3 regions of the Pantoea sp. SGAir0180 genome follow, and region 2 is predicted to be linked to each of the others. Evidence: predicted binding sites of a transcription regulator. Region 2 holds the regulator's gene; each other region holds the start of a gene.

Region 1 (4,268 bases), 1.1 Mb from region 2:
ATGCGGCAACGGCGCTGGTGGCGCTGCGTGCCTCGGGCCTCAACGTCAGCGACGCACATATCCGAGCCAGCCTGCCGCTGGCGGTGCTACCCGGGCGCTTTCAGACCGTCAGTGAGTCGCCTCGCGTGATTCTGGATGTGGCGCATAACCCGCATGCAGCAGGCTACCTGGCATCGCGCCTGGCTGCCTTGCCGACGCGGGGGCACGTTCACGCCGTGGTCGGGATGCTGCATGATAAAGATATCGCCGGGACGCTGTCCGCGCTGGCTCCGCAGGTCGACTTCTGGTACTGCGCGCCGCTGTCCGGCCCGCGCGGTGCCAGTGCAGAACAACTCATGGCACACGTAACGTCTGCCCGGGCATTCGCAGATGTCGAACAGGCCTGGCAACAGGCGCGGCAGCAGGCTGAACCGCAGGACATCATCCTGGTATGCGGCTCTTTCCTGACCGTCGCGCAGGTGATGGAATCGATTGAAACGGAGAGAGGACGTGGCGAGTAAGTTTCAAAACCGTTTAGTCGGTACCGTTATTCTGGTGGCCATCGGCGTGATTGTGTTGCCGGGGCTGCTGGATGGTAAGAAAAAACACTATAAAGAAGAGTTTGCGGCGATTCCACTGGTCCCGAAACCGGACGACCAGCAGGACAGCGAAATGGTGCCGCCGGTCACCCAGTCGCTGCCAGCCCATCCGCCTGCCGGCGCGGGCAGTGCGGTAAGTCATCCTGACGGGGGTAACTCACAGGCGCAAGAGGGCAGCACGCAGCCCGAGCAAAACAGTGCGCCGAGTGTCGTATCACCGCCGCCTGTACATTCGACGACAGCGAAAGAAAAACCAGCTGAGACGACAAAACCGAAACATACTGAGCAGGCTAAACCGAAGCCGGTAGAACAGACGCAGAGCAAACCGGTCGAGAAAACCAAACCGGTTGAGCAAGCGAAGCCCGTTGAAAAAACCAGGCCGGCCGAGCAGGCAGCGCGCACCGAGGAAGCGGCCCCGGCAGAGCAACCGAAAGAGACGCAACCCTCGGGACAGGCGTATGTTGTCCAGTTGGGCGCATTGAAGAACGCCAGCAAGGTCAACGAGATTGTCGCGAAGCTGCGCCTGTCGGGTTACCGGGCCTATACGGTGCCGTCAACGCCGGTGCAGGGACAAATCACCCGCATTTATGTGGGACCGGATGCGTCTAAAGCGAAAATGCAGGCGGCAGTGGGCGAGCTGAAAAACGTCTCGGGCTTAAGCGGCGTGGTTAAGCCCTACAGCGCGCGTTAAACCCGCGATTGGCGCTGCCGATAAGAATAACAGGCAGCGACAATCAGCTCTGGCTAAACGGGGCGGGCAACGGTTAGCCTGGCTTTTCAAGGGGTTAACCGGATAACAATCTCACAGGCGAAGTTCGTTTTTTTCTTCGCCTTTTTTATGGATGCAGAACCTGAAAACCCCTACGCAAACGTTTTCTTTTTCTGTTAGAATGCGCCCCGAACTGGATGCAGGGGTGCAATGGCACTGGCGCTGGAAGAGTTCATGATCTGGATTGATTACGTCATTATTGCGGTAGTTGGTTTTTCGGCTTTGGTCAGCCTGGTTCGAGGGTTTGTCCGCGAAGCCTTATCTCTTGTTACCTGGGGATGCGCGTTTTTTGTCGCCAGTCATTACTATGCCTACCTTGCTGTCTGGTTTACAGGTTTTGACGACGAACTGGTTCGGAACGGAATCGCCATTGCGGTGCTGTTCATTGCGACCCTGATTGTGGGGGCGATAGTGAACTACGTTATCGGCTCGCTGGTAGAAAAAACCGGCCTGTCGGGAACCGATCGGGTATTAGGCGTTTGTTTCGGGGCCTTGCGTGGTGTGCTTATTGTAGCCGCTTTGCTGTTCTTCCTGGATACATTCACGGGTTTTTCAAAAAGCCCGGACTGGCAGCAGTCTCAACTTATTCCCGAGTTCAGTTCTATAATCAGGTGGTTTTTTGACTACCTGAAAAGCACGTCGAGTTTTTTGCCCCGGTGAGACCATCGGGCGTACGGCTTAATGAGGAAATGACAACATGTGCGGTATTGTCGGTATCACCGGTTTCATGCCGGTAAACCAGTCGATCTATGACGCGTTAACGGTGCTCCAGCATCGTGGGCAGGATGCCGCAGGCATTTGTACGATTGATGCGCTCAACTGCTTTCGCCTGCGCAAGGCCAACGGCCTGGTCAGCGATGTTTTCGAAGCCCGTCATATGCAGCGTTTACAAGGCAACATGGGGATTGGTCATGCACGCTATCCTACAGCGGGCAGCTCCAGCGCTTCTGAAGCGCAACCGTTCTACGTCAACTCGCCGTACGGGATTTCTCTTGCACACAACGGTAACCTGACCAACGCACATGAACTGCGTAAGCAGCTGTTCGAAAAAGGCCGCCGTCATGTGAACACCACGTCAGACTCAGAGATCCTGCTGAATATCTTCGCGCAGGAACTGGATCGTTTTCAGCACTATCCGCTGGAAGCCGACAACATTTTTGCCGCTATCGCCGCCGTGCATCAGCAGGTTCGCGGCGCGTATGCGGTGGTCTCGATGATTATCGGTCACGGCATGGTCGCCTTCCGCGATCCTAACGGTATTCGTCCGCTGGTGCTGGGCAAACGCGTCATTGCGGATGGCCGTACCGAGTATATGGTGGCCTCAGAGAGCGTCGCGCTGGATACACTGGGTTTTGAATTCATCCGTGACGTCGCGCCGGGTGAAGCGGTGTACATCACGGAGCAGGGCCAGCTTTCGACCCGCCAGTGTGCCGAGAACCCCAAGAACAATCCGTGCCTGTTCGAATACGTCTATTTTGCCCGACCGGACTCCTTCCTGGACAAAATTTCGGTCTACAGCGCGCGCGTCCGCATGGGCACTAAGCTGGGCCAGAAGATTGCCCGTGAATGGGAAGATCTGGATATCGATGTGGTGATCCCCATTCCGGAAACTTCCATGGATACGGCACTGGAAATCGCCCGCATCCTTGATAAGCCTTACCGCCAGGGATTTGTGAAAAACCGCTATGTCGGTCGTACCTTTATCATGCCGGGTCAGCAGCTGCGCCGCAGCGCCGTGCGCCGCAAACTCAATGCTAACCGCGCCGAATTCCGCGATAAAAACGTCTTGCTGATCGATGACTCTATCGTGCGTGGCACCACGTCTGAGCAGATTATTGAAATGGCACGCGAAGCAGGGGCTAAAAAGGTTTATCTCGCCTCTGCGGCTCCGGAAGTGCGCTTCCCTAACGTCTACGGCATTGATATGCCGAGCGCCACTGAGCTGATTGCCCATGGCCGCGAAGTCGAAGAGATTCGTCAGATTATCAAAGCAGATGCGCTGATTTTCCAGGATCTCAATGACCTCATCGAAGCCGTACGCGAAGAGAATCCCGATATCGTTCAGTTCGAGTGCTCCGTTTTTAACGGGGTTTACGTTACTAAAGATGTGGATCAGGGCTACCTTGAATATCTGGAATCCCTGCGTAACGACGACGCGAAAGCCATTGCGCGGCAGAACGAAGTCGAAAATCTTGAACTGCATAACGAAGGCTAATCAGGCCTGATGCAAAAAAAGAGGGCGGGACTTATCCCGCCCTCTGTGTTTTTTGTCGCGCTGCGCTATTATGGTGCACTTTGCCACTGCAAGGTTGAACGATGAAACGACTCATTATTGGTATTTCCGGCGCAAGCGGTGTGATTTACGGCGTGCGGTTACTGCAGGTCTTGCAGCAGGTCAGCGACGTGGAAACCCATCTGGTCATCAGTCACGCGGCGCGTCAGACGCTGAGCCTGGAAAGTGACTACAGTCTGCGCGATGTTCAGGCGCTGGCCGATGTGGTTCATGATGTGCGCGACATTGCCGCCAGCATTTCCTCCGGGTCGTTTAAAACCCTGGGCATGGTGATTTTACCGTGTTCAATGAAAACCCTGTCGGGCATTGTGCACAGCTACAGCGATTCCCTGCTGACGCGCGCGGCGGACGTGGTGCTTAAAGAGCAGCGCAAGCTGGTACTCTGCGTACGTGAAACGCCGCTGCATATTGGCCACCTGCGGATGATGACGACTGCCGCTGAATTAGGGGCGATTATCATGCCGCCGGTACCGGCGTTTTATCATCGTCCGACAACCATTGACGAACTGGTCGATCAAACAATTAACCGGGTTATCGATCAGTTCGACATTGAACTGCCTCAAGATTTGTTTGTGCGCTGGCAAGGTGCATAAGGTTCAGCTTGTGCACTTATTTAGTGCAAAAGCGC
Region 2 (4,268 bases):
GCCGGGAAAGGCAGCTTCCCGGCTTTTTTATTGCCCATATCGCCCCGATTGTGCAGCGGGGTGTTCCGGGCGAAAATGCCGCACTTGCCGGTGATACGGTCTGACAGACAGGACGTATCACCGGCAAGGCTGGACGCGCAGTCAGCCAGTATAGCGTCGCTGCAAACGAATGCGGCTAGTGCAGAATAGCGGTGAAGCTAAACGCGATGATCATTAACAGTGCGGCTGCCGTCGTCATTAATGACAGTTTTAAATCGGTACTCATCCCCTCTCCTTTAACCCTGACGTTTGTAAGGTTATAGCATTTTCACATACGCGTGGGTAAAAATCTCGTTTTATCCGCACAGCCTTGTTAGAATCCCCCCTTTGTTGCGCAACAGCGCGCAATATCGGTTGCGTCCGCGCCCTTTTCAGACGTTATTTCCTGCCCTGATGACTCAATACCGGACAGAAAAGCGATGTTTTTCGCAGAAATAACCGTCCGCTGACGCAAACGTTTAACAATATGCTTATCAATAATTTAGATAGGCCCGGGAGTTCGATTTACATGGCAACAATTAAAGATGTGGCGAAGCGTGCGGGCGTGTCCACCACGACCGTCTCACACGTCATCAATAAAACGCGCTTTGTCGCAGAAAATACCTGCGAAGCGGTGTGGGAAGCGATTCGGGAACTGCATTATTCTCCCAGCGCAGTCGCGCGTAGCCTGAAGGTGAATCACACCAAAACGCTGGGCCTGCTCGCCACGTCCAGTGAAGCGCCCTACTTTGCTGAAATTATCGAAGCCATTGAGAATCACTGCTTCGATAAAGGCTATACCCTGATTCTGGGCAACGCACATAATGACCTGCAAAAACAGCGCGCCTATCTGTCGATGATGGCGCAAAAGCGCGTTGACGGGCTTCTGGTGATGTGTTCAGAGTATCCGGATGATCTGCTGCAAATGCTGGAAGCGAACCGCAATATTCCGATGGTGGTGATGGACTGGGGCGAATCCCGTGCCGACTTTACCGATACCGTACTGGACAATGCTTTTCAGGGCGGTTATCTGGCGGGACGTTATTTGATTGAGCGTGGTCATCGCGATATTGGTGCCATTCCCGGCCAGATGGAGCGTAACACGGGAGGCGGTCGCCATGCCGGTTTCCTTAAGGCGCTGGAAGAAGCGGGTATTCAGCCACGTGCCGAATGGATTGTGCAGGGTGACTTTGAACCCGAATCTGGCTATCAGGCCATGCAGCAGATTCTGTCACAGAAGCAGCGCCCAAGCGCCGTATTCTGTGGGGGCGACATCATGGCGATGGGCGCAATCTGCGCGGCCGACGAAATGGGCCTGCGCGTGCCGCAGGATATCTCCGTCATTGGTTACGACAATGTGCGCAATGCGCGCTATTTCACTCCGGCACTGACCACGGTGCATCAACCTAAAGCCCAGTTGGGTGAGAAAGCGCTGGAGATGTTGTTAGATCGCATTACCAGTAAGCGGGAAGAGTCGCAGACGATTGAAGTCCACCCGACGCTTATTGAGCGACGCTCGGTGGGCTATGGTCCTTATCGCGATTACCGCCGTTAATCCTCGCTCAACCACTCCTGATTTAGCGTTTGCGCATCGCCCAGGTACTGGAGTAACCACCCCAGCGCCGGTGATGCGCGATCTTCCGCCCAGCTGACGCAGCAGGGACTTTCCGGAAACGCCTGTGGTAAGTTCAGCTCTGCCATCTCGCCGCTGTCCAGTAAGGGCCGCGCTAAATGGCCGGGTATCATCGCGACACACAAGCCGGCGCGCACGCAGTCCAGACCGGTTTGCCAGTCCGGGACCACCAGCCGGCGTTGGTTATCCAGCGCCCAGGTCATACGACGCGGTAACGCGCGTGACGTATCTTCCAGCACCAGAGAAGGCCAGTAGCGCAACGCCTCATCATCCAGCGTAGCAACCTGCGTCAGAGGATGCTGATGCGCCACCACGCAACGCCAGTTCAGGGTGCCCATATCGCGAAAGGCGAAACGCCCCCCCACCGGAATCGCCTGTGTCGCACCTATCGCCACATCCACTCGCCCGTCTGCCAGCGCATCCCAGACGCCGTTAAAGACCTCATAGCTGATGTGCAACTCCATGTCGGGAAAATGACGGTAAAAATCCCTGACAAACTGCCGGGTCCGCTGCGGTTTGACGATGCAGTCGACGGCAATACCAATCTGACCGCGCCAGCCGTTGGCGAGCTGTTGACACTGACGTCGTGTGGCATCCATTTTTTTGATAACGCTGCGCCCTTCCCGCACGAAATGCTCGCCCGCCGGCGTGAGAATCACCTCCCGGTGCTGGCGTTCAAACAGCGGCACAGCCAGCCAGGTTTCCAGCTGGCGAACGGTATAGCTGATGGCAGAAGGCACACGGTGCAGTTCCTGGGCGGCCGCGCTAAAGCTGCCACCGCGTGCGACCGCATCCACCACTTCCAGCGCATATTCAGACCACATAATTTGCCTTCAAAATTTTTAACAGCAACAGGCAAATTTTACCGTTTCACAGCGTGAAGTACAGCTTTTACACTGCCCCGCGTTTATTCTGCAACTGATGAGAACCCGATGTCCGCTTCAAAAGGCTTTATTCCCTATCTTGCCGTGCTCAGTATGCTGGGCTTTCTGGCAACCGATATGTACCTGCCCGCCTTCGGCGCTATGCAGCAAAGTTTTAGCACGTCAGCCGGGATGATCAGCGCCAGCATGAGTCTGTTTCTGGCCGGTTTTGCCTGTGGTCAACTGGTCTGGGGCCCCTTATCTGATCGGTTGGGGCGTAAGCCGGTGCTGCTGGCAGGCCTCGCCCTGTTTGCTCTGGGCTGTGCGGGTATGTTGTGGGTAGATAATGTGATCCTGATGCTGGTACTGCGTTTTGTGCAGGCTATCGGCGTGTGCGCGGCGGCCGTCAGCTGGCAGGCGCTGGTCGTCGATCGCTATCCTCAGTCACAGGCTAATAAAGTCTTTGCTACCATTATGCCGCTCGTCGCGCTGTCTCCCGCCCTGGCGCCGTTACTGGGCGCCTGGCTGATCGGCCATTTTCACTGGCGCGCCATTTTTGCGGTGCTGACGGGAATTGCTGTGGCGCTCATCCTGGTCACGCTGCGCCTGCCTTCGCCGCAAAAAAAGCAACGTTCCCCTGCTCCGCAGCCTGGGTTTCTGACGCTGCTGCGCGCACGTGCCTACAGCGGTAACGTACTGATGTATTCCGCCTGCTCAGCCAGTTTTTTTGCATGGCTGACGGGTTCGCCGTTTATCCTGGCTGATATTGGTCTGTCTCCTGCGGATATCGGGCTCAGTTATATTCCCCAAACCATCGCCTTTTTAATCGGCGGGTTTGGCTGCCGTGCGCTGCTCAACCGGTTTTCTGGCGCAACGCTGCTGCCGTGGCTGCTCGGCGTCTATAGCCTGAGTGTCGGGGCGCTGTTTGCCGTCGCGCTTTCGGGAAGCCCGTCACTCACGGCGTTACTGGTGCCGTTCTGCGGCATGGCGCTGGCAAATGGCGCGATTTATCCGATTGTGGTGTCCAGTGCGCTGCTGCCCTTCCCAAATGCCACCGGGAAAGCGGCGGCATTCCAGAACACGCTTCAGCTCGGACTCTGTTTTGCCGCCAGCCTTGCGGTGTCCGCAGGCTTGATCCAGGCTCTGTTTACGACCACGCTAATTATGATGGTGACGATTGGTCTGGCATGGATGGGCTATCAGCTACAGCGCGGCGCCGGCGCACAAACTGATATTGCCTCATCTGCACATCCCTGCCAGGATAATCACTGAGGCAACGATTTGCGTGTTACCCGTTTTCACTGACTGAATCAGGGTCTGCCAGTGTGCCTCCTCTGCCAGACCCACTCGCACTGTCATCATAATAAAAATGTTTCACACAGCCTTCAGGCTGTGACGGCATCTGTGTGAGCAACGCTGCATGGATACCGACGTTTTCTCTTCTCTGTACCCTTTTTGTTGTCTGGCGCAAGGCGTCATCTGTGACTTTTCTCATAATCCTGAGAAACAGCTCCTGCTTTTTCTCAGGTTCTGACGGTTCTGGTGATGGAGTGGCTATGAGTTCATCATGTGTAGAAGAAGTAGGCATCGAACGTAACCATTGGTATCGCATCGTTCAGGAGTTACTGCAAAAAGCCGATATTGAAATTAACGGTTCGCGGCCCTGGGATATTCAGGTTAAACACCCCGATTTTTTCAAACGGGTTCTGCAGAAAGGATCGCTGGGCCTGGGCGAGAGTTATATGGATGGCTGG
Region 3 (4,268 bases), 1.7 Mb from region 2:
GAAGAGTTAACGATATGGCAGGGCACGCTGCCCGGCGAAAGATCGAAGTTCTGCTGTAAAAAGGCCTGATGCATATCATCCAGATGGTCAAATGCGACGGCAGGCGCTTTCAGCAACGCGGAACGGGTGACGCCGTTGGGAAAAAAGCGCTCGGCAAAGTCACGGGAAGCCACAAACAGGTAATCCAGGGCGCCCAGTTGATCAACCAGACAACTGGGTAAAGGCTGGGGCTGGATACTGACTGCGCCGACCACTTCGCCACGTCTCAGACGTTCCTGCGTACGGGTTTCATCTTCAACCTGGAGGTTAAGGCGCACCGGCGAATCGGCCAGCACGTCTTTTAATGCAGGCAACAGCCAGGTGGCCAGACTGTCGGCGTTCACCGCCAGGGAGAGCAGTAACGGCGTCGTACCGCTGATTTCATCTCCCAGCCACTCTTCCTCCAGCAGTTCAACCTGGTGCAACAGCGCAAGCAGCTTTTGCCCCTGCTCAGTGGGACGAGGGGGCACGGTGCGAACCAACAGCGGCTGACCAAACAGGTTTTCCAGCTGTTTGATGCGTTGCGATACGGCCGACTGGGTGATGCACAGTTTTTGCGCAGCACGTTCAAAGCCACGTTCACGTATCACTGCGTCCAGCGCCTGAAGCGTTCTGTAGTCCGGGCGTTTCATTATTCTTTTCTCTCCTTCAGGGTGGACGTTACGATGCCACAAATGTGCCTGAGCAAAAGTCTGGGGTATTTTTGTGGGCTGGCTTCCAAAGCATTAAATCCGCCCAATGCATCCGAGCATTTTCAGCAAACCTTGCTTTATACTACGCGCATTTTCTTATCGCACAGGTTCTAAACATACCATGACGCAGGATGAACTGAAAAAAGCTGTTGGTTGGGCTGCACTTGATTATGTCCAGCCAGGTACGATCGTCGGCGTGGGAACAGGCTCTACCGCTGCCCATTTTATTGATGCGCTCGGCAGCATCAAACACCAGATTGAAGGTGCCGTGTCCAGCTCTGAAGCCTCCACGCAAAAGCTCAAAAGCCTCGGTATTCAGGTGTTTGATTTGAATGAAATCGATGACCTGGCCATCTATGTTGATGGTGCCGACGAAATTAATCCCCAGATGCAGATGATCAAAGGCGGCGGTGCCGCGCTGACCCGCGAAAAAATCGTCGCGGCCGTGGCTAAAAAGTTTATCTGTATTGCCGATGCATCGAAAGAAGTCGACGTGCTGGGGCGTTTTCCGTTGCCCGTTGAAGTGATTCCCATGGCACGCAGCTACGTCGCGCGTGAACTGGTCAGGCTGGGCGGTTTGCCTGAGTATCGCCAGAATGTCGTCACTGACAACGGTAATATCATCCTGGACGTGCATAATTTGCGTATTCTGGATCCCATTGAGCTGGAAAAAACCATTAACGCGTTACCGGGCGTCGTCACCGTCGGGCTTTTCGCTACCCGGGGTGCCGATGTGGCGTTGATTGGCGGACCGGATGGGGTCAAAACGCTGAAAAAATAACGCGACGGGCGCATAATTTGCGCCCGCGTTTTTTTAATTAAAAAAAAACTTTTCTCGCCAGGCTGAAATTTGGTGACTTATGTCACATAAGCGTCATCAACAGCGGGTTCATTCTCCCCGATGCGGCCAACCCACGATTTTGTCCGGCAAAGTTTGGCTTCTGAATCCAGCCAGCCAGCCGGTCAGGCAATCGTTTGTATTGCTGCTGGCGTTTTTTTTGATATTTTGACTGCTGGCTGACTGCGTTCAGTCCTCGTTGAATTCTGAATAGGGTTGGGAAATGGCAAAGGTTTCACTGGAAAAAGACAAGATTAAGTTCCTGCTGGTGGAAGGTGTCCACCAGAGCGCGCTGGACAATCTTCGTGCTGCAGGTTACACCAATATTGAATTCCACAAAGGCGCACTGGATAGCGAGTCATTAAAGGCTTCCATCCGTGACGCGCACTTTATCGGTATCCGTTCCCGTTCCCAACTGACTGAAGAGATTTTTGCCGCAGCAGAAAAACTGGTCGCTGTGGGCTGTTTCTGTATCGGTACCAACCAGGTTGATTTAAATGCGGCGGCAAAGCGCGGTATTCCCGTTTTTAACGCCCCGTTCTCTAACACGCGCTCGGTCGCCGAACTGGTGATTGGCGAAATGCTGCTGATGCTGCGTGGCGTGCCAGAAGCGAACGCCAAAGCCCATCGCGGTGTCTGGAATAAGATTGCTAAAGGCTCATTCGAAGCGCGCGGTAAGAAGCTGGGCATTATCGGCTATGGTCACATTGGTATGCAGTTAGGCGTGCTGGCCGAGGGCCTGGGCATGCACGTGTATTTTTATGATATTGAAAATAAACTGCCGCTGGGTAATGCCTCGCAGGTGCGAAGCCTGACGCAGTTGCTGAATATGAGCGATGTCGTCAGTCTGCATGTGCCTGAAACCGCCTCGACACAAAATATGATCTCTGCTGACGAGCTGGCGCAGATGAAACCTGGCGCGCTGTTAATCAACGCCTCACGCGGCACCGTCGTGGATATTCCGGCACTGTGTGACGCGCTGGCCAGCAAGCAGGTCGGGGGCGCGGCCATTGACGTGTTCCCGGTTGAGCCAGCCACAAACAGCGATCCGTTTGTCTCGCCACTGAGTGAGTTCGATAATGTCATTCTGACGCCACACATCGGGGGTTCCACCGAAGAAGCGCAGGAAAACATTGGTATCGAAGTGGCAGGCAAACTGGCGAAATATTCCGATAACGGTTCAACGCTGTCTGCAGTGAACTTCCCTGAAGTGTCCTTGCCGATGCACGGCGTCAGCGCAAGCCGTCTGCTGCACATTCATGAAAACCGTCCGGGTGTGCTGACCGCAATTAACCAGATTTTTGCCGAACAGGGCATCAATATCGCCGCGCAGTACCTGCAAACCTCACCCATGATGGGGTATGTGGTGATTGATATCGATGCCGAGCACGAACTGGCAGAGAAAGCGCTGCAGCTGATGAAGGCTATCCCTGGAACTATCCGCGCCCGTCTCCTCTACTGATTTATCAAAATAATAAACCCAGGCGCACAACAGTGCCTGGGTTTATTCTTCCCACAACCACAACGTTGACGGCGTCAGCACGGCGGGCAAAGGAATATCCCAGGCCGCCACAGGCAGCGAATCGACCAACTGGCAGTCGTGCGCGATGCCAACCGGTAAAAAAGCGTGCTGTTTCCAGTTTTGTAACGTGCGGTCGTAAAAACCGCCCCCCATGCCCAGACGCTGACCACTGCGATCAAAGGCCACCAGCGGCACCATCATCACATCCAGTTCGTCCAGCGTAACCATATGCCGGATATCGAGTGGCGGTTCAGGAATACGTAGCTTGTTCGGGCTCAACGGCGTTTCTGGCTTATAGCGCAGAAAAAGCAGATGACCGGCAGAGAAGGGATGAAGCACAGGAAGATAAACGCGTTTGTTCTGCTGCCATAATTTTGCGATAAGCGGACGCGTATTAATTTCCCCATCGACGGATAAGAACAGCGCGACGTTTTGGGCGTCGGAGACAGGCGCAAAGTTAATCGCGTGTTCCGCAAGCTGTTCGGCGGCAGTATGTTGCTGTTCCGGGGTTAAGGCGCGACGTAAATGACGAACATGCTGACGAATGTCCTGTCGCTGAAGTAAAGAGGATTCTGACATGGTGTCCCCCAGAAGAAGTCGCCTGAGCGACGCACTATATCATGTCTGGTGGGGGATAATGCAGTACAACCAGAAAGGAGATCTCCGAGATGCCGCCGTAGGCTGTAACCCTTGAACCCTTGGTTCAAGGTGAACATGCCGTCGCAACCATCAGGCTTCTCGGACGGACCGAGCATGCTCACAGGTTGCGGAGCGTCACATTCTGTTGGTATGAAATATCGGCTCAGGGGACTGGCCCACTTGCAAACATCTCAGAGAAAATTGACTTCACCGTCAGTGTAGCACAGTGACCATGAAGTATTATTCGAACTTCGCATCCTGACGATCAGTTATGCGACCTTGCTCAACTAATGCCTGCTCTATCGTCTGCTGTAACATACGGATTCGTTGTTCCATATTAGCAGCATAGTCGCGCGTCTTGTTTTTTTCTTGTGCCAGTTCATGGCAAATGTTTAACGCGGCAATGAACACCAGTTGCTCTGTATTGGTGACTCTAGTGCGAACTTTTAAATCTTGCAACCGTTGATTGAGATCTTCCGCCGCCGCGTTCAGCGCATCTTGCTGTTCAGGCGGACAATTTACTCTCAAAGAACGACCA

The links. The regulator PurR, encoded in region 2, represses purine synthesis genes. The targets are predictions, from matches to a motif close to CANGCAAACGTTTGCNTG.
Region 1: a site for PurR is predicted at 1,441-1,458, ahead of cvpA (colicin V production protein). Genes of this name have one in related genera too.
Region 3: a site for PurR is predicted at 1,696-1,713, ahead of serA (phosphoglycerate dehydrogenase). Genes of this name have one in related genera too.

What each region holds. Positions count from the first base shown of each region.
Region 1 covers NZ_CP028071.1:808,631-812,898, forward strand. The annotation lists gene folC (bifunctional tetrahydrofolate synthase/dihydrofolate synthase) at 1-500, shown strand, start outside; gene dedD (cell division protein DedD) at 490-1,269, shown strand; gene cvpA (colicin V production protein) at 1,522-2,007, shown strand; gene purF (amidophosphoribosyltransferase) at 2,045-3,562, shown strand; gene C1N58_RS04030 (UbiX family flavin prenyltransferase) at 3,664-4,233, shown strand.
Region 2 covers NZ_CP028071.1:1,909,370-1,913,637, forward strand. The annotation lists gene C1N58_RS08915 (cytochrome bd-I oxidase subunit CydH) at 176-265, opposite strand; gene purR (HTH-type transcriptional repressor PurR) at 548-1,573, shown strand; gene punR (DNA-binding transcriptional activator PunR) at 1,570-2,475, opposite strand; gene punC (purine nucleoside transporter PunC) at 2,584-3,786, shown strand; gene cfa (cyclopropane fatty acyl phospholipid synthase) at 4,071-4,268, shown strand, end outside.
Region 3 covers NZ_CP028071.1:222,879-227,146, forward strand. The annotation lists gene C1N58_RS01120 (LysR family transcriptional regulator ArgP) at 1-671, opposite strand, end outside; gene rpiA (ribose-5-phosphate isomerase RpiA) at 853-1,512, shown strand; gene serA (phosphoglycerate dehydrogenase) at 1,793-3,031, shown strand; gene C1N58_RS01135 (5-formyltetrahydrofolate cyclo-ligase) at 3,074-3,670, opposite strand; RNA gene ssrS (6S RNA) at 3,748-3,931, opposite strand; gene zapA (cell division protein ZapA) at 3,971-4,268, opposite strand, start outside.